DNA from 2 places in the Anoxybacillus ayderensis genome. Region 2 is predicted to be linked to the other one. Evidence: riboswitches for the same ligand, from Rfam matches in the RefSeq annotation. Region 2 holds a riboswitch; the other holds the start of a gene.
The links. A riboswitch is a leader RNA that binds a small molecule or an ion and turns the genes downstream of it on or off. The one in region 2 is predicted to bind thiamine pyrophosphate.

Region 1: another riboswitch for thiamine pyrophosphate. It lies ahead of thiM (hydroxyethylthiazole kinase); the one in region 2 lies ahead of tenA (thiaminase II).

What each region holds. Positions count from the first base shown of each region.
Region 1 is NZ_JACDUV010000003.1:298,479-313,889, reverse strand. Features, by position in the region: gene HNR63_RS06270 (putative bifunctional diguanylate cyclase/phosphodiesterase) at 1-752, shown strand, start outside; gene HNR63_RS06265 (right-handed parallel beta-helix repeat-containing protein) at 851-2,182, shown strand; gene HNR63_RS06260 (nitrous oxide reductase accessory protein NosL) at 2,166-2,615, shown strand; gene HNR63_RS06255 (ABC transporter permease) at 2,612-3,421, shown strand; gene HNR63_RS06250 (ABC transporter ATP-binding protein) at 3,414-4,115, shown strand; gene HNR63_RS06245 (histidine phosphatase family protein) at 4,166-4,792, shown strand; gene HNR63_RS06240 (thermonuclease family protein) at 4,789-5,316, shown strand; gene hcp (hydroxylamine reductase) at 5,347-6,636, opposite strand; TPP riboswitch at 6,800-6,915, shown strand; gene thiM (hydroxyethylthiazole kinase) at 6,976-7,767, shown strand; gene thiE (thiamine phosphate synthase) at 7,769-8,422, shown strand; gene HNR63_RS06220 (enoyl-CoA hydratase) at 8,509-9,270, shown strand; gene HNR63_RS06215 (fused response regulator/phosphatase) at 9,366-10,502, shown strand; gene HNR63_RS06210 (STAS domain-containing protein) at 10,521-10,814, opposite strand; gene HNR63_RS06205 (ATP-binding protein) at 10,807-11,202, opposite strand; gene HNR63_RS06200 (hypothetical protein) at 11,180-11,509, opposite strand; gene HNR63_RS06195 (globin-coupled sensor protein) at 11,533-12,900, opposite strand; gene HNR63_RS06190 (CotD family spore coat protein) at 13,274-13,507, shown strand; gene gpsB (cell division regulator GpsB) at 13,632-13,928, shown strand; RNA gene rnpB (RNase P RNA component class B) at 13,996-14,386, shown strand; gene HNR63_RS06175 (putative bifunctional diguanylate cyclase/phosphodiesterase) at 14,466-15,411, shown strand, end outside.
Region 2 is NZ_JACDUV010000002.1:29,008-44,418, reverse strand. Features, by position in the region: gene thiO (glycine oxidase ThiO) at 1-770, opposite strand, end outside; gene tenI (thiazole tautomerase TenI) at 758-1,372, opposite strand; gene HNR63_RS02535 (energy-coupling factor transporter transmembrane component T family protein) at 1,374-2,168, opposite strand; gene HNR63_RS02530 (ATP-binding cassette domain-containing protein) at 2,168-3,616, opposite strand; gene HNR63_RS02525 (ECF transporter S component) at 3,620-4,210, opposite strand; gene tenA (thiaminase II) at 4,185-4,880, opposite strand; TPP riboswitch at 4,970-5,077, opposite strand; gene HNR63_RS02515 (class I SAM-dependent rRNA methyltransferase) at 5,211-6,395, shown strand; gene HNR63_RS02510 (PepSY domain-containing protein) at 6,686-7,198, opposite strand; gene HNR63_RS02505 (glycoside hydrolase family 13 protein) at 7,325-8,989, opposite strand; gene HNR63_RS02500 (MDR family MFS transporter) at 9,186-10,793, opposite strand; gene HNR63_RS02495 (MarR family winged helix-turn-helix transcriptional regulator) at 10,799-11,242, opposite strand; gene HNR63_RS02490 (SpoVR family protein) at 11,379-12,797, shown strand; gene HNR63_RS02485 (hypothetical protein) at 12,892-13,425, opposite strand; gene hflK (FtsH protease activity modulator HflK) at 13,671-14,636, shown strand; gene hflC (protease modulator HflC) at 14,633-15,411, shown strand, end outside.

The DNA of each region.
Region 1 (15,411 bases), on a different contig from region 2:
TGCTAAACAATCAATTTTATTTATGTTACCAACCGAAAGTGTCGCTAGATAATGAAGCGATTATGGGAGTTGAGGCGCTCATGCGCTGGACGCACCCAACGCTTGGAGCGATTTCACCACTAGAGTTTATTCCGATCGCAGAGAAAAATGGATTTATTTTTGAAATTACAACATGGGTGTTAAAAGAAGCGTGTCGACAAGTAAAACAATGGCAAACCCATTTTCCGACGCTAAAGCTCGCGGTGAACTTATCACCATTTTTACTGAATCGAAAAGAATTTGTGATGCATGTAAAAAATATTTTGCAAGATACACAGTTTCCACCAAACTATTTAATTTTAGAAATCACAGAAAGTGGACTAATGGAAAATATCGAGACGGGGAGACATATTTTAATAGAGTTAAAACAGATTGGAATTCAAGTAGCAATTGACGATTTCGGTACCGGTTTTTCATCGCTTGCTTACATTCGCAACTTACCCGTTTCATTATTAAAAATCGACCGCTCATTCATTCGTGACATCACGGATAATTCAAAAGATGCTACGATCGTTGATACGATTATTCATTTAGCGAAAAGTTTAGATTTACAAGTACTTGCTGAAGGGGTAGAACGCGACGATCAAGTATCTTTGTTGCAAAAAATGGATTGTGATTTTGCTCAAGGGTTTTATTTTAGTCAATCGTTAGAAGCGGAGAAGTTACTACAATGGCTTGAACAGCATAATCAATCGAAAGAGGCGCTTCATTAGTGCCTCTTTTCACGTTTTGTTCACATGTATTTTCTTTTTTCTTCACAAATTTACATTAGTGTAGATGTATAAATGATAAGAACGAGGAATGAATAGACATGCGTAGCTTATTTTTTTTGCTTATACCGATCGTTACACTTTTGTTTGCAGAAACTGCATATGGACAAACAATGGAAGTACATAAACAGTTGCAACAGGCCATTGATGAAGCGCATGCCGGTGATGTATTAGTCGTCAAACGGGGAGTATACGAAGGTCCGATTATTATTCATAAGCCGATTCATTTGATTGCTGAGCCCGGAGCGGTAGTTGATGGGGATGGAAGTGAATATGTCGTAACTATTCGTGCACCCCATGTTTACATAGAAGGGCTCACGATTCGTAGAAGTGCATACGGAAAAGGAGCAGGTGTACAAATTAAAGAAAGTTCACATGTGACGTTGAAAAACGTACGTATTGAAGATGTGCATTATGGTGTTTACGTAGAAAAAGGAAAAAATATTCATCTCGTAAAAAATGTTATGCGTGGTCGAGATGTTCACTTTGCTCAACGTGGCAACGGCATTCACTTATTGAAGACAAAACATGTCGTTATACGTCAAAATGATATTTCGCGTGTGCAAGATGGCGTGTATTTGGATGGAGCTGAACATACGACGATCGAGAAAAATAAAGTAACAAATGCGCGCTATGCGATTCATTTTATGTATGCAGAGGATGGAATAGCAAAAGAGAACGTGCTGATGGAAAATATTAATGGAATCATGATGATGATGTCAAAACGATTTACGATCGAACAAAATACGATTGCCAAACAATTAGACTACCGTGGATACGGAGCGCTCATTTATGATAGTGAACATGTTGTGATGCATAACAATACGTTGCTTTATAATAGCACAGCGTTATCATTACAAAACGGACGTCATTGTACTATAAAAGCAAATGAATTCATTGGAAATTATCGTGCTCTGCATAGTTTATATGAAAATGACAATACGATTGTTGTTGAAAATAAATTTTTAGGAAATATGGAAGACGCATTGATTCAAGGTGCGCCCATTGCATTTGATGATGGAGAAAAAGGGAACTATTGGGATACTTACCGGTTTTACGACTTGAACGATGATGGAATTGGGGATGCCTCGCATCGTATTCGTTCGATGTATAGTCGACTGTTACGACAATGGCCAAGCGTACAATTTTATTTTCAAAGTCCTGCGCTAGCGCTTCTTGATACAACGGAGTCATTTTTTACACAAGCACAGGCGCAAGGAGAAGACCGTTTTCCGCTTATGGAAGTCGATTACAATAAAAACGAAACAAACGAACGATCATGGAGACTATTGTTGTTTGGAAGCATCTTATTAGTAAGCAGTTTGTTTATGTTTGTATATGGAAGGAGAATGAAATATGAAAAAAATTGCTAGTCTTTTATTTGCATGCTTCCTTGTTGCATGTAGTGGAGAGAAAACGTATGAACCGGAAGACATTAATCCGGATATCGATGTATGCGTTGTTTGCAATATGAGTATCGTAGCGGAGCAGTATGCAACGGAAGCGATTTTGAAAGATGGAACGGTGCATAAATTTGACGATATTGGCTGCATGGTGGAATGGATGAATATGCAAAACAACGATGACATAGCTAAGTTATATGTTCGCGATGTAACAAACGGTGAATGGGTTGAGCTCGAGAAAGCGGTTTATGCTTATCATCCAGATTATTGGACGCCGATGAACTACGGGGTCGTTTCATTTGCGAATGAGCAACATGCGAAAGCGTACATGGAACAAGAAGGGGAAGGACAGTTATGGACGTATGAGCAACTAAAACAACATCGGTGGGGATTTGAACGATGAATACGGCGATGAAGTACCAATGGATGATGATGATTCGTAGCAAATGGCTCATGAGCTTTGCAATTTTATTTGCGATTTTATCATCAACCGTAATTGCGAGTAGCGGACACGAAACAGCGGGGGTATTTACACGTTCGACGGCAGCTTTATTAAATTTATCTCTTTTACTTGTTCCTCTTGTTGCCCTATTAGCAGGTAGTTTATTTATCGCAGGGGAAAAAGAAGACGGTCGGTTATCGCTTATATTAACATACCCGATCTCCCCTCGTTCGTTAACGTTCGGATTATATGCCGGTAGTTGTATATCATTATGGACAGTGATTGCTTTCGGATATGGAAGTGCAAGTGTTGTCCTTTTTACAACAGGAGGAACGTGGTCGACATTTTTTTTCCTTTCGTTTGCATTAACGATCGTATTAACGAGCATTTTTTTAGCGATCGCTTTATTCATTGGACTTGTTGCTTCTAATCGTCTACAAGCGCTCGGTGTCAGCTTGTTTATTTGGGCGTTTTTCGTTTTATTTTATGAATTTCTCACATTAGCATTATTGTCGCTTGTGCCAAAACAGTTTACCATCTTACTATTCGGGTTATCTGTTATTTGTAATCCAGTTGAGCTTGTGCGTGTTTGGACGATAACGGCGATGAAAAGTAGCGCTCTATTTGGACCGCAACTATACGAATGGTCAAAATGGGCAGAAAGCACAAATGGACAACTGTCATTTGTAGCCATCGCATGCGTATGGATGATTGTGCCATTATTTTTAGCAAACGTATGGATGAAACGAGGGAAACGTCATGCTTGAGGTGAAACAGCTAACGAAAATATACAATGAACAAAACAAAGTAGAAAACATTTCATTTTCTGTTCAGCCAGGACAATGTTTGGCATTATGCGGTGGTAACGGTGCTGGGAAAAGCACAATTATTAAAATGTTAATTGGACAGCTCACTCCAACAAAAGGAGACATATGTGTAAACGGAAAACAAGTAAAAAAATATGAGAAAAAATGGTTTTCCTTTATGCCCGATCATTTGCAATTTCCTCCGCTTTTAACGGGTTACGAAGTGTTATCTTTGTTCGGACGATGGCAAGGAGCAACAGCTGAGCGTGTCGAACAATGTTTACAGCTTGTTGGGTTGACGAACGATCAACATAAGCAAGTAAAGACATATTCAAAAGGAATGCAACAACGTCTTGCCTTTGCGCAAGCGCTTTTAGCAGACGCGCCATTGCTTATTTTAGACGAGCCAACAAACGGTTTAGATCCGTATTGGGTATGGGAATTTAAACGACTCATTCAGATTGAAAAAGAAAGGGGAAAAGCCATTCTTTTTTCGACACATATGTTGTCGATCGTGGAAGAAATTGCGGATGCTGTTGCGTTTATTCATCAAGGACAAATGCTCGTATATGATTCGGTTTCTACACTTTGCCAAGATGGGCAATCGTTAGAGTCTATATTTTTTGCACAACTTTCACAACATATGGCATACTGAAAAAGTAAGCGAACATAGCTTACTTTTTTCGTTTGGAGGGGGAATGTAACATGTTAAAATTATACGTCATTCGTCATGCAGAAACAGAGTGGAATGCACAACAACGCATGCAAGGATGGAAAGATTCATCTTTAACTGAAACAGGAAGAAAACATGCGACACTTTTACAGGAACGCTTACGTACTGTCCCGTTTACGGCTCTGTATTGTAGCCCGAGCGATCGAACAAAAGAAACGGCTCAAATTGTTTTAGGACAACGTGACGTACCAATGTATTTCGATGAACGCTTACGTGAAATTCATTTAGGTCATTGGGAAGGAAAAACGATTGCCGAAATTGCTCAAACAGATGAACGAAATCATTATTATTTTTATCATGAACCACATGCATATAATCCGATCGTTGGAGAAACGTTTCTTGATGTGCAACGGCGAGCTGTCGCTGCCATTCAGCATATTGTCGATACTCATTCAGAAGGTCATATTCTTGTCGTGACACATGGCGTCGTTATTCGTACGCTCCTTGTATATTGGAAACAGCAACCGCTCGCACAGTTATGGGAAAATAGCCGCGTATATGGTACGAGTGTGACTATCGTTTCGTTTGATGGAAAACAGTGGACTTTGGAATGTGAGTCAAATATTTCGCACCTTGAAGGTGAGATGATACGAGGATGAAAAAATGGTTTGTTCTTTTTGTATTCATTTTCCTTATTCACGGTTGTGTACAGCAAAATAAAGGAACGACGTTTGTTACGACAGTACAATATGTTGTTGATGGGGATACAGTCAAAATAAAAAAAGATGGAGAGATTGTAACTGTTCGTCTATTAAACATTGACACGCCAGAAACGTATCGCGAAAAACAGGCGTATGGTGAAGAAGCAAAGCAATTTGCTAAAGATGTCCTTCTTCACAAAAAAGTGACGGTCGAATTAAGTGCGAAAGAACAACCGTATGATCGCTACGGTCGATTGCTTGCGTACATATGGTTGGAGGATGGAACTTTGTATCAAGAAAAAATTGTACAAGAAGGGCTGGCACGTGTTGCTTATGTGTTTGAGCCGGATACAAAATATGCAAAAAAATTGTATAAAGCGCAAGAGGAAGCAAAAAAAGCGAAAAAGCGCATTTGGAGTGTGGATGGATACGTAACAGAAGAAGGATTTAATATGAGCGTATGGTTAGATCAAGCTTCGTAAATGAGAAAAGGGCTGGATGAAACAGCCCTTTTAATGTGCTAACATAGCTTGCATATCTTCTTCTACATCGCCGATAAGTTTGAGGCCGAACATATCTTGTAGGACGCTTAACACACCTTCCGAAATGAAGTGTGGTGCTTTCGGTCCAATTCGAATGTCTTGAATGCCTAAACTAAACAATCCGAGTAAGATGGCAACCGCTTTTTGTTCAAACCATGAAAGGACGATGCTAACAGGCAGTTCATTCACTTCACAGCCAAACGCTTCTGCAAGCGCCATCGCAATTTTTACTGTTGAAATCGAGTTATTGCATTGTCCTAAGTCAATATATCGCGGAATGTTTGTACCAGGAACAACACCATAATCCACATCGTTAAAGCGAAATTTTCCACAAGATGTCGTTAAAATGACGGTGTTTTCTGGTAAAGATGTTGCTAATGAGCGATAATATTCGCCACCTTTTCCAGGAGCGTCACATCCTGCAATGACGAAAAAGCGTTGAATTTTTCCTTCCTTTACAGCTTGAATAATTTCAGGCGCAATTTGAATGACTGTTTCGTGATGGAAACCGGTCACTAATGTTTCTTCTGATTCGATATTTGCTTCTGGAAGTTGTAATGCTTTTTCAATTAACGGTGTGAAATCGTCATTTTCAATTTTTTGTACATGTTCTAGTCCTGCTACATCGTATGAAAACATGCGCTCAGCGTACGAACCTTTAATTGGCATGACACAGTTTGTTGTCGCTAAAATGGCGCCAGGAAACTTTTCAAATAAGCGACGTTGATCATACCATGCTTTCCCGACATTTCCTTTTAGATGTTTGTATTTTTTTAATTGTGGGTAGCCGTGTGCTGGAAGCATTTCTGAGTGTGTATAAATATTAATTCCTTTTCCTTCCGTTTGCTTTAATAGCTGTTCGAGAGCAAATAAATTATGTCCTGTTACGAGAATACATTTTCCTTCAATTTTATTTTGTGTGACTCGGACAGGCTGAGGAATGCCAAGCCGTTCTGTATGTGCCCGATCAAGTAGTTCCATGACTCGAATGGCAGCTCTACCGACTTTCATCGCCATATCTAAATGCTCTTGTACGTTAAAGTTAGAATTTGTTAACGTCATATATAACACTTCGTGTGTTGTTGTGTCGACGAATGGATCTGTATATCCGAGTTGATGAGCATGCGTGCGATATGCTGCAATTCCTTTTAACGCAAACACAATGGTATCTTGTAAGCTAGCAATCGTTTCATCTTTCCCGCAAACGCCGACAACTGTACATCCCCCTGTTGGTGTTTGTTCACATTGATGACAAAACATCATAACCCCTCCTCTTCTTATTAACACTTTAACAATAGGGGAAAATATGTGTGACGTAAGTGATACATATCACACTTTTATACAAAAATGTGAACGAAAATTGACAATGTTCTATATTGAATAATGAGAAAAAATGTATTAAAATGAAAGAAAATTAAATGAATCACACTACTAGGGGTGCCGGATGGCGATGGCTGAGAGGAAAACGCGCAATCAGTTTTCCAACCCTTTGAACCTGATCTGGTTTGTACCAGCGGAGGGAAGTAGGCTATGTTTTGTCAATGTAAACTAGTCGATTCTTTCCGACTAGTTTTTATTTTTTATAGGGGGGAATGAACGATGAATGTTGGACAATGGTTAACGCGCGTGAGAAAGGAGTCACCACTTGTACATAATATGACGAATGTGGTGGTGACCAATTTTGTTGCTAACGGTTTACTTGCGATAGGCGCATCTCCTGTCATGGCGTATGCTAAAGAAGAAGTAGCTGATATGGTGCGCTTAGCACGTGCGCTTGTATTGAATATCGGCACATTAAATGAAACAGACGTAGAAGCGATGTTGATTGCTGGAAAAGCGGCAAATGAAGCAAACGTCCCTGTTGTTTTTGATCCCGTTGGGGCGGGAGCGACAGCGTATCGCACAGAAACAGCCAGACGTATATTGAATGAAGTAAACATTTCTATTTTGCGTGGAAATGCATCAGAAATCGCAAGCGTTGCTGGAGAACAAGTACGTACAAAAGGGGTAGATGCAGGGGACGTTCAAGGTGATCTCGTGCACGTGGCTAAAAAAGTAGCACGTATGTTTCACTGTGTAGTCGTTGTAACTGGGAAAAATGATATAGTGACAGATGGAGAACACGTAACGATCGTTTCAAACGGCGATGCGATGTTGACAAAAGTAACGGGGACAGGTTGCTTATTAAGTGCAGTATTAGGCGCATTTGCTAGTGTAGGAGAAAACATCGTAGAATCATCTGTCGCTGCGCTCGCTTATTACGGTGTAGCAGCTGAAAAAGCAGCCAAACAAGCGCAAGCACCTGGTTCTTTTCAGCTTGCATTTCTGAATGCTTTATACGAAACGAGCGCAGAAGAAGTAGATGAATACGCACACATTCGAGGGGAATAAAATGATGAAACAAAAACTATCTTTATACTTTGTAATGGGGAGTGTCGATTGTACGAAAGATCCACTCGCCGTGCTTGATGAAGCGATCGAAGGTGGCATTACGATGTTTCAGTTTCGGGAAAAAGGAAAGGGGGCACTAGCAGGAGTTGAAAAATATCGTTTAGCTGAGAAATTGTTTGAGCGATGTCTTGCTCACAACATTCCTTTTATTGTAAATGATGATGTTGATTTAGCGCTTGCCTTACAGGCAGATGGGGTTCATGTCGGACAAGAAGACGAGGCAGCTGAACGTGTGCGTGATCGAATAGGGGATCGCTATTTAGGGGTATCTGTGCACAACTTGAATGAAGTGAAACAAGCGCTTTCTGCTCGTGCCGATTATGTTGGCTTAGGTCCGATTTTCCCGACTGTTTCAAAAAAAGATGCAAAACAAGCATGTGGATTAGCAATGATTAAGCACATTCGCGCACATGAAAAACACGTTCCGCTTGTGGCAATCGGTGGGATTACACAACAAACAGCAAAGCAAGTCATTGAAGCGGGAGCAGATGGAATCGCTGTCATTTCGGCCATTTGCCGTGCCGAACAAATTCGGGAACAAACAAAGCGGCTATATGAGATCGTGATGTGTGCAAAACAAAAAGGCGGCAGTTAATGTCGTCTTTTATATTTTTAATGCAGGATTTTATTTATATCCGTCGAAAGAGAAAAACGAACATATGAAAGAGGGAGATGGGAAAAATGGAACATATCGTATTGTCATATGGAGAGCGAGTCGCAACAATCGAATTGAATCGTCCGGATGTGTTGAACGCTTTAAACGAACAAATGTTAGCGGAGTTGCTACAAGCGTTAAAGGAAGTGGAAAAAAGCGAGGCGGATATTGTCGTCATTCGCGGACGAGGAAAGGGATTTTGTGCAGGGGGAGACATTAAAACAATGTTGCAGTCAACGAATGAACATTCATTCATAGAAGTAATGGAAACGATTAGACAAATTGCTCTCACACTGTATCAATTGCCGAAACTAACGATCAGTTATGTGCATGGCGCTGCTGCAGGATTAGGATTTAGCTTAGCGCTCGCTTGCGACCATGTGATTGCAAATGAACAAGCACGTGTTGCAATGAATTTTATCAGTATTGGATTAATTCCAGATGGTGGAGGCCATTTCTTTTTAAAACGGAAAATTGGAGAAGTCAAATCAAAACAAGTGATATGGGAAGGAAAAGTAATGAGTGCACAAGAAGCATATGAAGTGGGACTTATTGATGAAATTGGTGATGAACAGACGATTCAACAAAAAGTGAATGAATGGTTAGCGAAACCGATTGTTGCAATGATCGCAACAAAGCAGTTGTACGCCCATTTAAGCGAAGAACAATTGTTAAACACGTTGCAAATGGAAACAGCATATCAAGCAGAAATGCGTCAAACGGAAGATCATGCAGAAGGCATTCGTGCCTTTTTAGAAAAGCGTCGTCCGCATTTTCGTGGAAAATAAAAAATTTGTAAAACTTTCATCTTTACGCTAGCCTTTTCGACCTTGTGACGTGTATAAATGAAATATAGAAAATATGACGAAAAGGGCGAAGGAAGATGAAAGTAGTAGTTATTGATGATTATAGACCGACATTGGAAATGATTGAAGCGATGCTTGAGCATATTGAAAATATTTCAATTTATCCGTTTGAAGATGCAGATGAAGCATATGCATATATGTTATCGCAACAGGTAGATGTCATTTTAATGGATATTTGTATGCCGAAAACGGACGGGATTGAATGGTGTCGGCGCTTTAAACAACATGAGCAATTACAACACGTTCCTGTATTAATGGTCACCGGTTATGATGAGGAACAAAAATTGGTGGAAGCGTTTGCAGCGGGGGCGTTTGACTACATTCGTAAGCCGTTTACCATGGTCGAACTGATTGCTCGTGTTCAATTGGCGTATCGCCAAAAAGAAACGATGGATCAACTGAAGCGAACGAACGAAGCATATATGGAAAGTTATCGACATATGTGGGCAATGCAAAAGAAGATGAACGAAGATTTACACTTAGCTCGGCTCGTTCAAGAAGGTTTGCTCCCTGAACGAATGAATAATGAACATATTCATTTTGTTGGGACGTATATTCCGTCCTCACAACTGTCTGGCGATTTGTATTTTTGGCAGCAAGTTCGCCCCCATATGTATGCTTTTATCGTGATTGATGTCATGGGGCATGGCGTTGCATCTGCGCTTGTTGCTATGTCGATTCGTTCGCTATTACACGGACTAATGACGAAAGTGACTGAACCGCTTGCGGTTGTGCATGAATTAAATCGACATGCTTTTCAATTGTTTGGAAAGGAAACGAAATATTATTTTACAGCTTTTTACGGAACGATTGATGTAAAAAACAAAGTGATGGAGTATGTGAATGCAGGACATCCTTCGGCGATATTGATGACCAATCAAAAAATTATGTTTCTAAAAGAAGGAGGCATTCCAATCGGTATTATACCAAACGCTCCATATAAAAAAGGGACGATTTCTTTTCAACATGATACGTATCTTATTCTTTACACAGATGGGCTAATCGAAGTGTTAGGTGATGACTGTGCTAAGCAACTTGTGCATACGATCCAAACAGCTCATTCGTTTGATCAAATGGTAGAAAAGATCAATGAACAAGCACAACATACGAAAGGAAATGACGATATTACGTTTGTTTCCATTCATGTAAAATAGCGGTCTGTTCACAGACCGCTATTTTACATCTACCATTTGATCCAATTGACAAATTGATAATATATGCTTAATCGGTGTTGAAACACCGATCATTTCAATGTGCATTCGATCTTTCAGTGGATACAGCCAGCTAATAAGCAACCGAACGCCAGAGCTATCAATAAACCGAACAGCAGATAAGTCAATTTGTAAATGAGATGTATCCCACGGCCGCGATTGAATCATTTCTTCCATGACGCGCGATGTTTCAAAGTTAATATCTTGCTGAAACGAGACAACGATTTTATCATCATATGTTACAATGTCAATCATATTTCTCCCCCTTTTTTCGTGCAATCGTTATGATTGCACGCTTTCCTTTTTCGTCAAATGAAAAATGTGAGGCGAGTTGTTGAATGAGAAAAAGTCCGCGTCCCCCTTGATGAGTCAAATCAGGAGGGGGAACGTTTAGTTGTTTCTCCCATTCAAACCCATCACCTTCGTCAATCACTTCAATGATGATCGCTTCATCTGACCAGCTGATATATACGTTTGCGTCTTTTTTCGTAGAGTGGCGAATGACATTTGAAACAAGCTCCCACAATATGAGTTGGACTGTATATTTTTGCATGTCGTCTAGTTGAATACGATCATCTAACTGCTCGAGCATCGCTGAGATCATCGTGCTATAATTTGTTTCATTTAGTTGAGCTTGAATCATTGCTTTTTAACTGAATCAAAAGTTGTTGAATATACGGATGTTTATAATCCCCTTGATGCTCGAGACGGTACAATTGACTCCATAAAGAATTATATGTTGAGCGAAACGAAAGAGGAACGTTTTCTCCAAATGAACGTTGTAAATGCATAAGACGAAACTTTGCATAATTTCGTGATGGCACATCGTTTGGCAGAAGTCCCATATCGATTCGCACAAGTTGTTCATTTGCTTCGTGAAGTAATGTTTCTGCCATTTCATCGATATGCACAAACGTTCGTTGCTCGTATTTTAGCCGTGGGTGTTTCATCGGCATCTTCCTCCGTTTAACTATTACGAATTAAATTTTTCCGTCAACTCTTGATTTAAATCATTCAACTGTTCGGCCATTTCAGCAATTTGTGATGCAGCTGATGAAATTTCATCAAACATTTGATGAAACTGTGAAATGAGAGAAGTAAATTGATCAATTTTTTTACTTGTCGATTTCACATCGGTGACGGACTGATCGAAAATGTGAATAATGCTTTCATTTGCTTGACGGAATGCGCGCGTTTCCTCGACAATTTGTTGAAACGCATGTTCAAACTTTCGAATCGTTTGTTGTACGACATCAATATGATTTTGAATGTAATCAAGCGATTGTTCGGTTTGTGTCGCAAGCTTTCGCACTTCATTTGCGACGACCGCAAATCCTTTTCCGTGTTCCCCAGCACGCGCTGCTTCAATATTTGCATTTAAAGATAAAATGTTCGTTTGATTTGAAATGCTACGAATCGCATTGACGATTTCTCCGATTTTCCGCGAACTATCTGTTAGCTCATTCGTCAACGACTTTGTTCCTTCAATTAATTTCGCGACACCATCTAATTTCGTTAATGTTTGCTTCACATCTTCTTTTCCTTTTTCCACCCGTTCAGTCATTTGTACGGACTGATGTTGGATGTTTGTGACCTCATCTAACATATCTTGCACGTTCTTTTGTACCTCAAAAATGGAAGCAGTCGTTTCTTCCGCGCTTGACGCAAGCGTTGTAGATGATTCTGTTAGCCGATGTTGTAGCTCTGCAATTTCGTTTAATTTCATCATCGAAGACGTATACGCCTCAATATACGTTTCAATAGCAATTTGCATATCTAATGAACAAAGTTTAGCGAAAGAACGATATACGTTCGTTGCTTCTGTCGGAGGCAATTCTTCCATCAATATGCGAAGCACTTCATTTTGAATGATCGTATAAGCCCCTAAATACCATTCTGGGAATAACCCAATACGGTTATGGACGTTGCCGATTACTTTTCGACGAATGACATACTGTTCGCCAACCTCTCCAGATACCATATCCATCAAATAAGCACGCAACGTTTGTTTTAAGCGGTCGATCGTCGAATGATTGTCAATAATGCTTCTTAAATGAGGCATTTGTCCAACTTGATCGTAAAACGCATTAACAACTCGTTCGACATGTTTAGCAAAAAGTGGGCGAATCGAAGCAAGTTGTTGTACATCTTCTTCCGTTAATCCGACGAAAGAAACTTGTTGTTTTCGATCGCTTGAAAGAAGTTGGCGGTAATATGTTGTCACATGTGAAGGTGTAGAGAAGCGAAGAGTTGCATCTTCTTTTTCTTTTTGATGCTTTTTTCGGAATAGTTGAATGGCCCCCGATTCATTAAAAAGGGCGTGAAATGGACATTTTGACATCGTTTTCCCTCCATTGTTTATAAAAAATCCCCTAAAATATTATATCATGTATAGCAAAAATAAGAAGGAAAATTTTTATGTTATTTCCGAGGGAAGCGCAAAAAATGACAAAGTTTTCCCTCCTTGTCGAATGAAAAAGAATGAAGTAGAATGTATATTTGTGAACAATATGAACTGCGGAGAGAGAAGCGATGAGCAAAAAAATTTTATATTTATTTTTTGTTTTAATCGGAGCTACAGTCGTTATTTTTGCGAATATGAAGCATAACATTTATACGTTCATGTAAAATGGGTATTTCTATCAGTACATGTATACCCCTTCGTACATACGCTAGAAGTGTAACAAACTTTAATGCGAAAGGGGTTATGAAATATGCATTGTCGTCCAAATATGATGCCGCCGATCGTTCATCCAACAAAATGTTGTACACAACATCAAATGCAAACAACGATTGTGCCGCACATTCATCCGTCGCATACGACATATGTGAATCACCATATGTTCCAGCATCAACATTATTTTCCGCACACACAATCTGTTGTGAATGATGTATCACACCAACATGTTGTTTGTCCAGGTCCTGGTCCGTTTCCACGACCATTTTAACCGAAGGCGAATTGCCTTCGGTTTTTTGTCGAAAAAAAGACGAAGTTTGTGAAAATGAAAAATTGACAACGACTGTTTTTTTTGAAAGAATAGGTGTAGACATGGATAATTGAGGTGAGCAAACGTGCTTTCGGATCGCATCAACTTAACAGCAAAAGACATTCTTGAAAAAGAGTTTAAAATAAGCATGCGTGGATATAATCAAGATGAAGTGGATCGCTTTCTTGATTTAATTATTAAAGACTATGAAACATTTCATCAAATGATTGAACAATTACAACAAGAAAATACACGCCTAAAAAGCCAATTGCAGGAGGCGCAAAAACGTCAGCCATCTCAATCAGGAACGACGAATTTTGATATTTTACAACGTCTTTCTAATTTAGAAAAACATGTTTTTGGTAACAAACTTTACGAATAAATGATCCAACCTTTTCTATTGATTTGGCTTATCGTTTCGGATATACTAACATATGCTTACATGAATCATGTTCGGGTAATCGCTGCGATGTGTATGCATCGTAGAGGAAAGTCCATGCTCGCACGGTGCTGAGATGCCCGTAGTGTTCGTGCCTAGCGAATGCATAAGCTAGGGCAGTCTGGCGATCAGCTGGGCTGACGGCAGGGAAAGAGCCTACGTCCCTAACGGATATGGCTCGATTACCTTTAAAGTGCCACAGTGACGTAGTCTTGCTGGAAACGGCAAGAGTGGAACGCGGTAAACCCCACGAGCGAGAAACCCAAATGATGGTAGGGGCACCTTCTCGAAGGAAATGAACGGAGAGAAGGACAGGCGTGAGCCTGTAGATAGATGATTACCGCCGAAGTACGAGGCGCAAGCCGTTTGCAGTACGACGGAACAGAACATGGCTTACAGAACATGGTTCATGGCATGACTCTCCTGCATAACGCTAGGGGAGTTTTTGTTTTTCGGGGAAATATGAGGGGAGAGTCTGATGTGAACAAAAAGTTGTCATCTTTGTTTGAAACAGATACATTTTTATCTATTGCTCATACGATTATTCAAGAAGCAGATGAAGGAATGATTGTGACGGATGGGCAAGGGCGTATTTTATTAGCAAATCCCGCGTTTGAAACGGTGACGGGTTATACACAAGAAGAAGTGTTAGGGAAAAAACCGAACATTCTTCGTTCCGGTTTACACGATCGGAAGTTTTATGAAAACATGTGGGAGACGTTACGGGATCATGGTGTTTGGAAAGGGGAAATTTGGAATAAACGAAAAAACGGCGAACTGTTTGTCGAATGGCTAACGATTAAAGCGGTCTATGACGCTACGGGAACTCCGACGCATTATGTTGCGATTTTTTCAGATGTGACGCAACATAAACGGACGATGGAACAATTAGCACGGTTATCAAATTATGATTTATTAACAAACGTTCCAAATCGCCAATTATTTGCGAAACGACTGCAACATTTACTTGATGTAGCTCGGCGTTACAATCAGCAATTAGCAATTTTGTTTCTCGATTTAGATCGATTTAAATATATTAATGATGAACTCGGTCACTATAGTGGAGACGTATTGTTAAAAAAAGTAGCAAATCGTTTAAAAAAGCTATTGCGCACGAAAGATACGCTTGCACGCATTGGTGGGGACGAATTTGTCGTCATTTTGCCTAAACTAAAAGATGTGCAAGAAGCAATAACAATCGCAGAACAAATGATTGAGGCACTTCAAGCTCCATTTATGCTGAATGGAAAAGACGTATACATTTCAGCAAGCATTGGGATTAGCATGTACCCAAACGATGGGGATGATGGAGAGACGTTGTTACGTCGAGCGGATCGCGCGATGCAAAAAGCGAAAGAAAGCGGACGAAATCGCTTTGAGTTATATACGGCTAAATTGGACTATCAAAGCGAAGTTGTGACGTTAG
Region 2 (15,411 bases):
AGGCGGTTGTTCGCTTTCGGCACAATATAACAGCCGTTTTTCGCAAATACAGTTGTTTGTAAAAGCGGTGTCTCTGTCGTCACCGAAACACACTCTCCTTTGACCGGATACATATGTAGCGATAACCGCAACTTTTCTGCGAGCATCGGCGTCCATGCACCGCACGCGATGACGATACGTTCCGCATATAACATTCCGCTCGTCGTTTTCACTCCTACAACACGTTCACCATCGAAAATAAAATCGTACGCTTCGGTATATGGTAAAAAACGCGCCCCTTTCGCCATTGCTCCATGAGCAAAAGCGAGCGAGAGCTGTTTCGCGTCCACTTGTTGATCGATCGTGTACATCGCACCATATTCATTCCGGACGTTTCGTTCAATATCTACCACTTCTTCAGGAGTTAACCAGCGAACGTGCTGCGGTTGTATACGCCTCCAAAATTCATAATGTTCCGTTAATTCTCCGTACTCTTCCATTGTTGTCGCCAGCTTTAACATTCCCGCTTCATTCCATCCGACTTCAATATTTGTTAACTCTCGCAGTTCGGCAATAACGGCTGGAAATGCCGCTTGGCTCGCTAAAGCAAGCGGAATGAGCGGATGGTCTGCCGAAAACTCGGAGTGCGCACCGAGCATCCCCGCTGCTACCGACGATGCTTCTTGCGCTAACTCTCCCCGTTCAATGACGACGACTGATGCTCCCCTTTTCGCTAACTCAAAAGCGATGCTACTGCCGATAATGCCTCCCCCAACAATTAAAACGTCCATGTATTAGCCCCCATTTGTTTCCAATATCGTTGAACCATATATAGCGGATCATCCGCCTCAAACACCGTCGACATGACGGCAATTCCTTTTGCCCCCGTCATGAACACATCACGAACATGGAAAGGTTTAATGCCTCCAATAGCAACGACAGGAATGCGTACGTGGCTTGTCAACTGACGCAACGATGAAAGCCCACGTGGCTTTCGTCCTTCTTTACAATTCGTTTCGTATATATGTCCGAAAATGACGTAGTCCGCTCCTTCTTTTTCCGCCCGCTTCGCTTCTTCAAACGTATGCACGGAGCAACCGACGCGCAAAAAAGGAAACTTTTCTTTTATTCGTTTGGGAGATAGGCTATGATGGGCGAGCTGAACGCCGCCAACGCCATAAACGACAGCGACGTCCACCCGATCGTTGACGATTATTTTTTGCGCTGGGACACTTGCTTCAAGCAACTTTTCCACAATCATGCCTATCTCTTTTGCCGAACGATGTTTTTCACGAATATGAATAAAGTGGGCATATGAATGTACGAGCGATGAAATATGAACAAACGTTTCAATTGACTGTTTTCCTGTTGAGATGAGATGAAGCTCTTTCATCTTAACGCACATCCTTTATTGAAACATACGGAAACGCATCGGCAACGTAATACCCCATCGCAACAATCATGCATATGACAACAAATAAATACACGTCATATTTTCCGAGCGTCAGTTCATAATAAAACGTTCTCGCTCGTTCATTTGTAAATCCTTTCGCTTCCATCGCCACCGCAATGCGCTGGGCGCGGCGAATGCTTTGTGATAAAAGCGGAATCGCGTATCGTTTGATGAGTTCAAGCTTCCCGCGAAAACCTTTCGCTTTAGCCGCTCGGCGCACTTTTAACGCTTGATGCACCGTTTGAAACTCTTCTACCATCATTGGCAATAAACGAATGGCTGCTAAAAAACTATACGCATATTTTGGTTTCAATTTTGCTTGTTGCATAAGTGAATAAAACAAAAACACCGGCTTTGTCGTAAGCGCAAACATTAATCCAAAAATGGCAAACAAAAGCGTACGAAATCCGAGATGAACGCCGCGATAAAAACTTTCTTCCGTCACATGAATGAGCCCAAAGCGAAACCACGTTGTCTCTCCCTTGCCAAACAAAATCATCGACGACGACGTAGAAATGAAAATAAAGAAAAACGGAACGAAAAACAAAAGCATATGCTTCATTCGATAACCGCTAAACAACATAAATAATGCCGTAAAGCCGATCGTCCAGTTGATGAGCACATTTGGGTTATGGACAAAAACAATAACGATAAACATCGGCAAAAATAACAATAATTTTACGGTTGGGTTCGTTTCATGCAACCACGTCTCTTTATGTTCGATGCTCCATCTCATCATATCCCACCTCGCACAAGCGTCCGCGGCACGATCGTTTCATCGGCGACAAGTTTTCCTTTTTCAATGATCCATCGTCTCGTCGCAAATTGAGAAACAATGCGCTCATCGTGCGTCACCATGACAATCGCCTTTCCTTGTTGTCGATACGCTTCAAGCCATTCGAGCAACGCAAACGTATTTTTTGCATCTTGCCCGAACGTCGGCTCGTCAAGAAGCAATATGCGATGGCGCTCCGTTACTGAAGCGGCGACACTTAACCGTCGCTTTTGTCCCATCGACAATTGGTACGGATGCAAATGCCGTTGGGCGCTTAAATGAAACCGCCTAAGCAACCTCTCTACTTCCTCTTCTATTTCATATTCCGAGCGTTTTTCAAGACGTAAACAATAAGCTAGCTCATCATCTACACGATTTGTAACAAATTGAAACTCCGGGTTTTGAAATACAAAAGCGATGTTGTCGTATAATACCCCATCATTTTTTACTAGCTCTCCTCGCCAATACATATCGCCTTCTGTTCGAATTAACTTCATGAAGCTTTGCAGCAACGTGCTTTTTCCTGCACCATTTTCCCCTGTAATGGCAATCCATTCACCTGCACGAATGACGACATCATCGACTGTGATTTTTTCTTCTTTTTGTCGAAAACCGCGGAGCGACTGCACATGTAAAAGCACGTCTGACGGATGATACGGTTGTTGCGCTGTTTTTGGCTTTTCGTACGTCTCCCACACTTGTGGATACCAAATGCCTTGTTCGGCAATAAACGAACGATACGTCGAAAATATATGATCCGTTGGGCCATCGGCAATCATTTCACCACATTCGTTAAACAAAATGATGCGCTCAACAAAATCGAGAATGTGATCAATTTTATGCTCAACGATAACAACTGTTCGGTCGTCCGCTACTTCTTTTAACGTTTCCCATACTGCTTTTGTTCCTTCTTCATCGAGAAGCGCTGTCGGTTCATCTAAAAATAACACATCCGGGTCAAGCGCCAAGACAGAGGCAATCGCTAACCGCTGTTTCATTCCTCCCGATAACGTTTGAATCGGCACATGAACGTGCGGAAGACGAAGGCGTACGCGTTGAAGAACGCGCTCGATTTTTTCTTTCATCTCCGCACGTGGCACACCGAGATTTTCAAGGACAAACGCAATTTCTTCATCGACGTACGGCATGCAAAACTGCGCATCCGGATCTTGAAACACATAGCCGACTTGCTTTGGAATATGAAGCGCTTTTGCTTTCATCGGCACATCGATCGAGCGTGGAATAATGCCCGCCATCACTTGTAATAACGTCGATTTTCCACACCCTGATGGACCTAAAAGCAACACTTTTTCTCCTTTTTTAATCGAAAGCGATACATCGGTAAATAACCGTTTTTCCGCCCCCGGAAACTTTAACCGCAATTGTTCAATGTGTATCAACGATGTCACCTTCTATTTATCAAGCGAGTCGTAATCTTCTTTTGTCGTCGGGCGCAACAGTTGCGTCACACCTGTCGCTTCGAGCGCTTTGACAAGCGAATAAGCAAATACCCCCGCAATGATGATCGCTCCAACGAAACGCGCACCGATAAATAACGTTAAATTCCACCACGCTAATTGATCGATATATCCTTTATAAAAATCAAGCACTAACGAAGCGATGGTTGAACCGACGGCAGCAAGCGACACAACCGCCACGTCGAAACGTTTATAACGGAAAGCGGCGAAAACAAGCTCAGCGAGCAATCCTTGCACAAAACCGTAAAATAACACTTCTAGTCCCCACTCAGATCCAGCTAAAAACTCCCCTGAGGCGGCAGCGACTTCCGCAAGCAACGCCACTCCTGGCTTACGAATCAACAAATATGCCACTGTCGCAGCAATAAACCACATGCCATAAATAAGCTGATCGAGATGAAGCCCAAGCGGTTTAACCGCATAGTAAAGCGGTCCCCACACTTTATACACAATCCCAAACACAATCGCTACAACAACGGTCGTTAATACGTCTGTTAATTTAAGCCCTTTCGTTTGCATAAACATCCTCCTCTTCCATTGGCCAACGTTCTAATTTGTACGCCATTTCCCAAAATAAGTATTCATATTGACTGCTGATCCAAAAGTGTTGCTTCATTCGCTCCAACTCTTTTTCACTTACTGTTTTCGCTATGTCGTTTAAGCGCGCAATTTGTTGTTCGACAAGCTGTCTAAACCAATCGGAGCCGTACGCTTCAATCCATTTCGCATAAATTGGATGATTCGGCTTACAATGCTTCAACCTCTCGCCAATTTCGTAATATAACCAATAGCACGGTAAAATGGCCGCTAACACATCACCAAAGTGCCCCGCAAACGCTGCCCGATACATATGTGACGTGTATGCATACGCGGTTGGGGCGGGAACAAATGACGCCTTTTCTTCTTCTGTAATGCCGAGCTCTTTCATAAACGTTTCATGTAAATGAAGTTCAGCTTCATACGTATTTTGCGCATGATTCGCCATGCTTGCCGTCGTTTGTAAATCTTCAGCCATCGCCCCGCCAAGCGCTTGCACTTTCGCAAAGTGTGTCAAATAATATGAATCTTGTAATACATAATAACGAAAACAACGTAAATCTAGCGTTCCTTCTCCTAGCTCTTTCACAAACGGATGTTGAAAACTCGCTTCCCAAATCGGATCGACAGCTTTGCGCAACTGTTCTGAAAACAACATTTCCTCTCCCCCTCATGAAAAATAAAAAACCACTTTCTTTGCGCAAAGAAAGTGGTTTGTAAACGATGGAAATTAGCATATACATACACTTCGCACCGTCTCCACTTCCCTACGCTGGTATGATCCAGATCAGGTTCTAAGGGTCTCAAAGGCACACTTTGATCTCAGCCTATCTAAAGGCCCCCCTAGTGGAATGCATTTGCGTTATTCACTTTGTCACTAATATTAGCATATTTCATTGTTTTGTCAAATATTTTTATCCATCATTTGCGCATATCGTGTTCTTCCTGTATGCTAAAGTAGCGAATATATAGTTCAGGAGTGGAATGTATGGCGAATGTATTTTTAAAACGAAAAAGAAAAAAGCGGCTCGAGCTTGGACATCCGTGGGTGTTTCAAAGCGAAGTTGACTATATTGAGGGAGACGTTGAACCAGGTGATTTCGTCAACGTATATAACCATCAACGTCATTTTTTAGCGAAAGGGTACATTAACCCGAAATCACAAATGATCGTGCGCGTGTTAACGCAAAATCCAAATGATGAATTAAATGCGCAATTTTTTATGAATCGCATTCGGCAAGCGTGGGCGTATCGCGAGCGCATGATTCCGGGCGTTCGTTCATGTCGCGCCATTTATGGAGAAGCGGATTTTTTACCTGGGCTCATCGTCGATAAATACGAAGATGTGCTCGTTGTCCAAATTTTATCGCTCGGCATGGAAAAAAGAAAAGAATGGATTTTACAAGCGCTTCTTGACGTCTTTCAGCCGAAAGCCATTTATTTGCGCAACGACGTCCACGTGCGTGAATTAGAGGGGCTGAAACAAGAAAAAGGATTTTGGTACGGCACGTGCGATACGAACGTACAAATTGAAGAAAATGGCGTGAAATATATTGTCGACATTGAAAATGGGCAAAAAACAGGGTTTTTCTTCGATCAGCGCCAAAATCGTGCCGCGATCAAGCCGCTCATTACAAGCGAATCGACTGTGCTCGATTGTTTTACTCATACCGGCTCATTTATGTTAAACGCCTGCTTATACGGGGCAAAACATGTGACCGCTGTCGACATTTCTGAACATGCGATTGAAACGGCAAAAAGAAACGCTGAGCTAAACGGATTTACAAACGTCGATTTCGTCGTGGCGAATGCGTTTGATTATTTAAGAGAGTGTGTACAAAAGGGGAAAAAATGGGATGTAGTCATTATTGATCCTCCAGCGTTTGCTAAGTCCGCTCATGCGGTACCAAAAGCGCTTGCCGGCTATAAAGATATTAATTTAAACGGCTTAAAGCTCGTCAAAGACGGCGGCTTTTTCGTAACAGCCAGTTGCTCGTATCATGTGCATCCCGATATGTTCCAAGCGATGGTCGCAGAAGCGGCGTTTGATGCAAAGAAAATTTTACGTCAAATTCATTGGAGCGGCGCAGGATATGACCATCCGAAACTGCTTGCCGCAGACGAAGGGGACTATTTGAAGTTTGCAATTTACGAAGTACATTCACGCAAATAAAACAGGTTGGCGTCCGCCAACCTGTTTGAAAATGGACAAAATTGTTGCGCACACACGACAACAAGACGGTGTATACTATAATTGAAAACGCTTACTTTTGTGGAGGTGATCGATATGTCATTAAAAACGATTTGTCCCAAGTGCTTCGGGAAAAAGAAAATAAAAATTTGTTTGTCGCTGTATAAAACATGCTCGTCTTGCAACGGAACAGGGAAAATTCAACAAACACCAACGAAACGAATTAGTTAAAAAGCACTTCACACCAACCATGGATGCGAAGTGCTTTTCGTTTATGCCACGGATTTTCGCTGTTTCGCTTTTGCCTGCGCTCGCAAAATTTTCACAGATAAATAAATCCCTGTTCCCGTTAAAGTGATTATCGCAATCGCAGCCGCATCGATCATGAGACGATTCCAAATCCCAAGTTTCCCAACATGAATCGCACGGACAAACGAGGCGAATTTGTTCACTTCTTTTTTCACAACTGTGCCGTCTGGCGCAATCGTTACTAGCGTCCCTTCTTTATCGTTTAACCGCACCATATACATACCGTGATTCATCACGACACCAACTTCGTCCATTGAAAACGCACCAGACTCACTCGCTTTTCTCACCGCATCAATCATATTTAACTTCGCATGTCCATGTCCATCCCCGTGCGCATGTTCATGGCTACCGTGAGAATGACCACCCATTCCCATTAACCATCGCTCTGTTAACAATAAGCCTGTGACCGCTTCCAAAAGCAAAAATACAGAACAAATAAGTCCGATCCATAAATGCAAATTGCGCGTTTTTTTCACAAAAACCCCTCCGTTTAAAAAGATGTGCTTGTCATGAATGTACAAAAAAGAGATGTGAAAAGTATGAAATGATTGCAAAAAAAATGTGAAATCCCCTCTTCCATATCGGAAAAGGGGATTTCATCATCATTTCACCAAATATACGCGCGCTTCGTATGGACGCAATGTAAAACGCGTCGCATGTTTATGTTGTTTGACATCGTAGTTTGTTAACACAAGTTGCTCGCTATTTAATTTTAACGAGTCGTAGCGATACATCGTTTTTCGGTCTGTTAAGTTCACGATGACGACCGCTTTTTCATCGCCTAACGTGCGCGTATACGCATAAATTGCTTTATGGTTTTCTAATATTAAATCATATGTTCCGTAAACGAATACATCATGTTGTTTACGAAGTTGAATCATGCGCTTGTAAAAGTTTAAAACAGAGTTCGGGTCGTTTAGCTGCTTTTGAACGTTAATTTGTTTATAGTTTTCATTCACCCCAATCCAAGGCGTCCCTGTCGTAAAGCCGGCATTTTTCTCGTCGGACCATTGCATCGGTGTGCGCGAATTGTCGCGGCCATTTTTCCAAATCCAGCGCATCACTTCTTCATGAGAACGACCTTTGGCGCGTTCAATGCGATAGTAATTTTTAATAGCGACATCGTCATATTCATCAATCGTTTCGAACTGTACGTTCGTCATGCCAATTTCTTGCCCTTGATAAATAAACGGTGTCCCTTGCATAAGAAAATATAATGCACCTAACGCTTTTGCGCTTTCAACAAGATATTGCTCATCATTTCCCCACGTTGACACCGAACGCGGTTGGTCGTGGTTTTCAAGAAATAGCGCATTCCATCCAACGCCCTCTAACCCTTTTTGCCATTTCGTTAATACGCGTTTTAATTTCCGAACATCGACACCGCCGTCTGTTCCTTTTTGCCAAAGTCCAAGATGCTCAAACTGAAAAATCATATTAAAAATGCCGTTTTCTTCACCGACCCAATCTTCCGCTTCCTCTACAGTGACTCCGTTTGCTTCTCCAACCGTCATAATGTCATAACGCGCAAACGTTTGCGCTTTAAGTTCACGAAGATACTCCATAATTCCTTCTTGATTCATATGTCCATCAAACGAAGGAACGTAATCAAGACCTTTTGGATTCGGTAAATCAGGGAGACCTTCTTTTTTCTTAATGTGTGAAATCGCATCAACACGGAAGCCATCAATTCCTTTGTCAAGCCACCAGTTGATCATATCGTATAACGCGCGACGAACATCTTCATTTTCCCAGTTTAAATCGGGCTGCTTCGTCGCAAAAACGTGCAAATAATATTGGTCCGTCGTCTCGTCATATTCCCAAGCTGAACCACCGAAAATGCTTTCCCAGTTGTTTGGCTCTTTTCCATTTTTTCCATCGCGCCAAATGTACCAATCGCGTTTTGGATTATCTCGTGATGAGCGCGATTCAATAAACCACGGATGCTCATCGCTCGTATGGTTAATGACGAGATCTAAAATGACTTTCATATCGCGCTTATGAATTTCTTCAAGCAATTGATCGAAATCTTCCATCGTGCCAAACTGCTCCATAATGTCTTGATAGTCACTAATGTCATAGCCGTTGTCAGCGTTTGGCGATTTATAAATTGGACAAATCCATATGACATCGATTCCAAGGTCTTTTAAATAATCAAGCTTTTGAATAATCCCTTGCAAATCACCGACGCCGTCTCCGTTTGAATCCATAAAGCTTCTCGGATATATTTGATATGCAACCGCTTCTTTCCACCAAGCTTTTTTCACGTAAAATCCTCCTCAATCCAATCAAAATAAATCGCTTTCAATGATCTTCACTCTTTCATGTTAATATACAAACGGCTTCGTTTAAAGAGGAAGTTGCACTTTTTCATAAAAAATTTCGTTTTTGTTGTGCAAACGGTTTAAATACGAACAAAAATAGACAACGATGCATCATCGTTGCCTACTGTATACTTATAATTTATTCCATTTCATTCATTTTATTCGTTCGATTTGAAATCGTAATGCGACCGATAAACATCGCAAAAATAAAGCCAATGCCAACAAAAATCAATCCGTACAAAAACACATCGCTTAACGCATCAACGAGCGTTTGTTTTAATACAGGCACAAACATTTGTTGCATTTGTTCAGGAATTTTTTTCAACGTCTCTGGATTTAAAATAACCGAATATACGCTTTGCGGATTCGATTCAACGAGTTGTTTAAATGAATCCATCATCGCATGCGCTTGTTCCGGCAATTGTTGTAATAACGGAAGAAACTTCGCTTCCAATAAATCTTTCGAACGATGGTTCATAATTGCCCCTAACAATGTTGCCCCAAACGTCCCACCGATTTGACGGAAAAACTGGCTCGATGATGTCACGATGCCAAGCTGCGATTTTGGAAATACTTCTTGCAACGCGAGCGTAATGACTGGATTGACAAATCCTAGCCCAAAACCGAGCGTCGCCATAAATGACATCGCCGTCCATTTATTTGTATGGACATCCATCGTTGACAATAAGAAAAAGCCAAGCGCTACAAGCACCATTCCACCAATGACTTGCGGACGGACGCCAATTTTTTGCACAAGCCGTCCACCGATCATGCTTGCGATAATAAGGGCAAACATCATCGGAAACATCATCGTTCCCGATTCTGACGGACTCATCCCGATAATGCCTTGCATAAAGAGCGGCACGAACATAATCGCTCCAAACATGCCAACAGACATAAAAAAGCCGACACTATTGAGCACAACAAACGTCTTATTTTTTAATAAATGAATCGGCATAATTGGCTCTTCAGCTTTACGCTCAACAAACACAAATAAGCTGAAGAAAACGACCGAGCTAGCTAGTAAAGAAATGATTTGCCATGATAGCCAATCGTATTTGTCGCCGCCGAACGTTAACGCTAACAACAACGAAACAACGGCCACAACCATTGTAAACATGCCGGCCAAATCAAGTTTTACGCGCTCAGCCATACGATGATTATGCAAACCAAGAGAAATGAGAACAATAGCTAATATGCCGACGGGAAGGTTAATATAAAACACCCAACGCCAATTTAACGAATCAACAATCCATCCCCCAACTTGTGGACCAAGAATAGACGCTAATCCGAATACGCCGCCAAACACACCTTGCCATTTTGCACGCTCTGCCCCTGTAAATAAATCACCAATGACAATCATCGCCATCGGCATCATAATGCCACCGCCAATTCCTTGAATGGCGCGGAAAATAATAAGCTGCGTCATCGTATCTGCCATGCCACATAGCGCTGAACCAATAATAAAAATCGCTAATCCTGTCACATAAATCGACTTTCTTCCAAACAAATCAGCAAGCTTCCCGGCAATTGGAACAATCGTTGTTGATGTGAGCATGTACGCTGTTGTTAACCATGCCATCATACTTAGTCCACCAAGTTCCCCAACGATGCGCGGCAACGCTGTGCCAACAATCGTTCCATCGAGCGCCCCAAACAACATCGCAACAAGTAGTCCTGTAATTAAAATGCCCCGCTTTTGTTGTATATCGGCCATGCTCGCTTGTATCGCGGCCTGTTCTTTCATGTGTATCACTTCTCCTCTTTTTCATTTGTCGCAACAATTTTTTCGATCGTACAGACAAATTGTTTAAGCTCATCGGGTTGCAATTGTTTTAAATAACGTTCAATAATTTTTCTTCGCTCCGCCCGCGCATGTTCAAGCATTTCTCTCCCCTTTTTAGACAACTGTACATACACAACGCGACGATCTTCCTCATCCCGTTCGCGCAAGACAAACCCGCTTTTATATAAGCGATCGATCATCGTTGTAATCGCGCTCGGTTTGACAAACATTTCATCGGCCAATTCGCTCACGGTGCATTTTTCACGCTTTGACAGCAAATTTAAAATAAAAAACTGCGGTTTCGTTAAGCCAATCTCTTCTTTCGCTAAATCGGCTGCCAGTTTGCGAACGGCTAACGAAAACGCATGCTCTAATCGCTCAACAAGCGTAGGAAACGGCGTTTGCTCCATACCCACCCCACCTTTTTTAACTATATAAATATTTAACATAGTTAAATATATACGAAAGAAAATATAAAGTCAATGAATCATTCCTGACGTATCAAATGACGCGCTCGTTCATACATTGTCATAAGGAGGGAGCGCGATGAAACGAGATGAACAAAAAGCATTAGAAAAAGCGATTGCGGAAATTACGGAAATTGCTGAAGGGTTTGGACTCGATTTTTATGAAATGCGTTATGAAATTTGTCCAGCTGATATTATTTACACATTTGGAGCATACGGTATGCCGACACGGTTTTCCCATTGGAGCTTCGGAAAACAATTTCATAAAATGAAGCTCCATTACGATCTCGGATTAAGTAAAATTTACGAACTTGTCATTAACTCCGATCCGTGCTACGCTTTTTTATTAAATACAAATACGCTTATTCAAAATAAATTAATTGTCGCACACGTACTTGCCCATAGCGACTTTTTTAAAAATAACGTTCGCTTTAGCAACACAAAACGAGATATGGTCGAAAGCATGGCAGCAACAGCCGAACGAATAAAGCATTACGAGCACGAATACGGGAAGCAAGAAGTCGAAAAGTTTTTAGACGCTGTATTAGCCATTCAAGAACATATTGATCCTTCCCTTCTGCGCCCGAAACTTTCATGGACGATTGCTGATACGGAAGTATACGAAGACGATCATGAAACGCCAAAACCTTCTCCGTATGACGACTTATGGTCTCTTGGTGAAAAGAAAAAAACAACGCCCGCTCGAAAAAAACGAAGAAAATTTCCTCCCCATCCTGAGAAAGATTTATTGCTGTTTATTGAAGAATATAGCCGTGAACTCGACGAGTGGCAGCGCGACATTTTAACGATGATGCGAGAAGAAATGCTTTATTTTTGGCCGCAGCTCGAAACGAAAATTATGAACGAAGGATGGGCGACGTACTGGCATCAACGTATTTTACGCGAAATGGATTTAACGAGCGATGAAGCGATTGAATTTGCGAAATTAAATGCAGGCGTTGTGCAACCTTCACGTACAGGCATTAATCCATACTATTTAGGACTGAAAATTTTTGAAGATATTGAAAAACGGTGGGACAATCCGACGGAAGAAATGAAAAAGCTTGGCGTCAAACCGGGTTCGGGACGCGCAAAAATATTTGAAGTACGCGAATTAGAATCCGACATTTCTTTTTTGCGCAACTATTTAACGAAAGAACTCGTCATGCGCGAAGATATGTATTTATTCCAAAAACAAGGAAAAGACTACAAAATTGTTGATAAACATTGGGAGCATATACGCGATCAACTTGTGAACATGCGCGTAAACGGCGGCTTCCCATACATTACAGTGAACGATGGCGACTATATGCGCAATGGGGAACTATATTTAAAACATTGGTACGAAGGTATTGAACTAGACGTAAAATATTTAGAAAAAGTGCTTCCTTACATTTATCAACTTTGGGGCCGTGCGGTTCATATCGAAACAGTGATCGAAAACAAACCGACGCTATTCACATACGACGGGCGAAACGTACAACGAAAATATATATGAGCTACTGAGTGCGCAACTAACAAAAAGTTTACATTTTATGTAAACTTTTTGTTTTTCTCTGCTCAGTAATTACATAAAACTTGTGTCACATCACTTATTTAATTAAAATTTTACCTGTGTTCTTAAACCGTTCTATAATAACAAATAGTCGAGAATAGCAGTCTTGGATAGTTTTCTCATTCCTAATATTATTGTAAAGTCCTATACCAAAGTACGTATCTTTATAAAATCCTACTACATAGTCTCCTGATTTTATGATGTGAGCGTCTTCATAACTTAATTGGTCATCAAGAAACGCCAAATAGACCTTTTCAGAATCAATAAAAACAAACGGAATAGGGGATTCCCAATAAATTTTAGCATACTGTGGCTCAGCTGCCTCTTTTAAGTGCTTTTTAGTAATAAATACACTATCCACGTTTGCGAATTTTTTTTGCAAAACGTCTTCCATCGACATTTGAATGAAAGAAACATTTTTTTCCCTAATCTTGGGAATATCCCCAACAATTCCGATTTTCAGTTCACGCCCTGAATAAACCGGAGAATGAAAATTTGCTCCCTCATCTGTTTTGTGGATCAAGTACGCAACAAAGAATATTAGTATCATCATTATGAATAGTTTTCTCATAAATTTCCTCCTAATGAATGATAATTAAAACAACTACATTATATCAAATTTATATTACAACCTATATAAGGCTAACCTAAATTTTTAGGTTGGCCTTATTTTAATGGCAATTATCAAATCAAAGTATCTGTCTCAAATATTTTTTTAACTGTCTGAATTCAATGAACACATCAGTAGCTTTTTTGTTGAAACTTTTTTCTGTTTTTTCCGTACATACATATAAATAACAAGAAAGGTGGGTTTATATGAAAAATCGTTCCTTTACCGGCATCATCATCGGTACCATTTTGGGCATTTTTCTTCTCGTCATTGCCTTAACATCATGGTACACCGTTGATGAGTCGGAACAAGCCATTATTTTAACATTTGGGAAAATTGATGAGGAAGTGACAACACCAGGACTACATTTTAAGCTCCCTTGGCCGATTCAAACGGTCGAAACGTTATCGCGAGAAACGTTTAGTTTACAATTTGGATACAAAGAAGAAAACGGAAAAGTCGTCGCCTCAAACCAAGGGGATACAAAAATGATTACGGGCGATGAAAATATTGTGCTCGCCGATATGGTCGTCCAATGGAAAATTACCGATCCTGCGAAATTTCTTTATCGTTCATACGAACCGGAACAAATTTTATACAATGCGACATCTGCCTCCTTGCGCAGCGTCATCGGTAGTTCAAAAATCGACGATGCCTTAACGTCAGGGAAGGCAAAAATCGAAGCCGATGTGCGCGAATCGCTCACCGCATTAATGAAAAAATACGATATCGGCATTTCTATTTTAGCTGTGAAGTTACAAGATGTTGATTTGCCAAATGATGAAGTGCGCAAAGCATTTACAAACGTCACAGATGCACGCGAAACGATGAACACGAAAATTAACGAAGCAAATAAATACCGAAATAAACGAACGAAAGAAGCCGAAGGGGAAAAAGACGCATTAATTTCCCAAGCGGAAGCTGATAAAGTGGCACGCATTGAAAAAGCATATGGAGATGTCGCAAAATTTAACGCCTTATATGAAGAATACAAAAATGCAAAAGATATTACAAAACAACGGCTAATGATCGAAACGCTCGAACAAGTGTTGCCATACACGCGCATTTACATTATGAATGACGATGGGAATACGCTAAAATATTTGCCAATTCAACCGATCGAAAAACAAACGACAGAGAAAAAGACAGAGAAAGGAAGTGGTAACGAATGACAAACTTCCAAGACGATCAAAACATCATTCACTTTAAAGATAAACTTCCAACGAAATGGTTTCGTTTTATCATCGGTGGCGTCATTGGACTTGTTTTACTTGTTATCGCCTTAACAAACGTATATATCGTTCATGAAAACGAGTATAAAGTTATCCGCCAATTTGGTGAAATTGTTCGCATCGATCAAACGCCGGGATTACGTTTTAAAATTCCGTTTATTCAAACCGTCACAACACTGCCGAAAGCACAAATTTTTTACGACGTAGCCGAAGCAGAAATTAATACAAAAGATAAAAAGCGAATTCTCGTCAACCATTACGCCATTTGGGAAATTACAAATCCGAAAGAAATGATTCAAAATGCTCGCACATTAGAAAATGCAGAATCAAAAATGGATGAATTTATTTTCTCCATTGTCCGCACCGAGCTTGGACGGTTAAATTACGATGAAATTATTAACGATGAAAAGTCATCGCGCGGCAGTTTAAACGATGAAGTAACAGCGAAAGTAAACGAGCTGTTACAACAAGACCGTTACGGCATTCGCGTCGTTGATGTGCGCATGAAGCGCATTGACTTACCGAAAGAAAACGAACAGTCTGTTTACAAACGAATGATTTCAGAGCGCGAATCAAAAGCACAAGAATATTTGTCGATGGGAGATGCCCAAAAGCAGCGCATTATCGCACAAACAGACCGCGAAGTGAAAGAAATGCTCGCCAAAGCACAAGCGGATGCGGAACGCATTCGTGCCGCAGGTGAACAAGAAGCTGC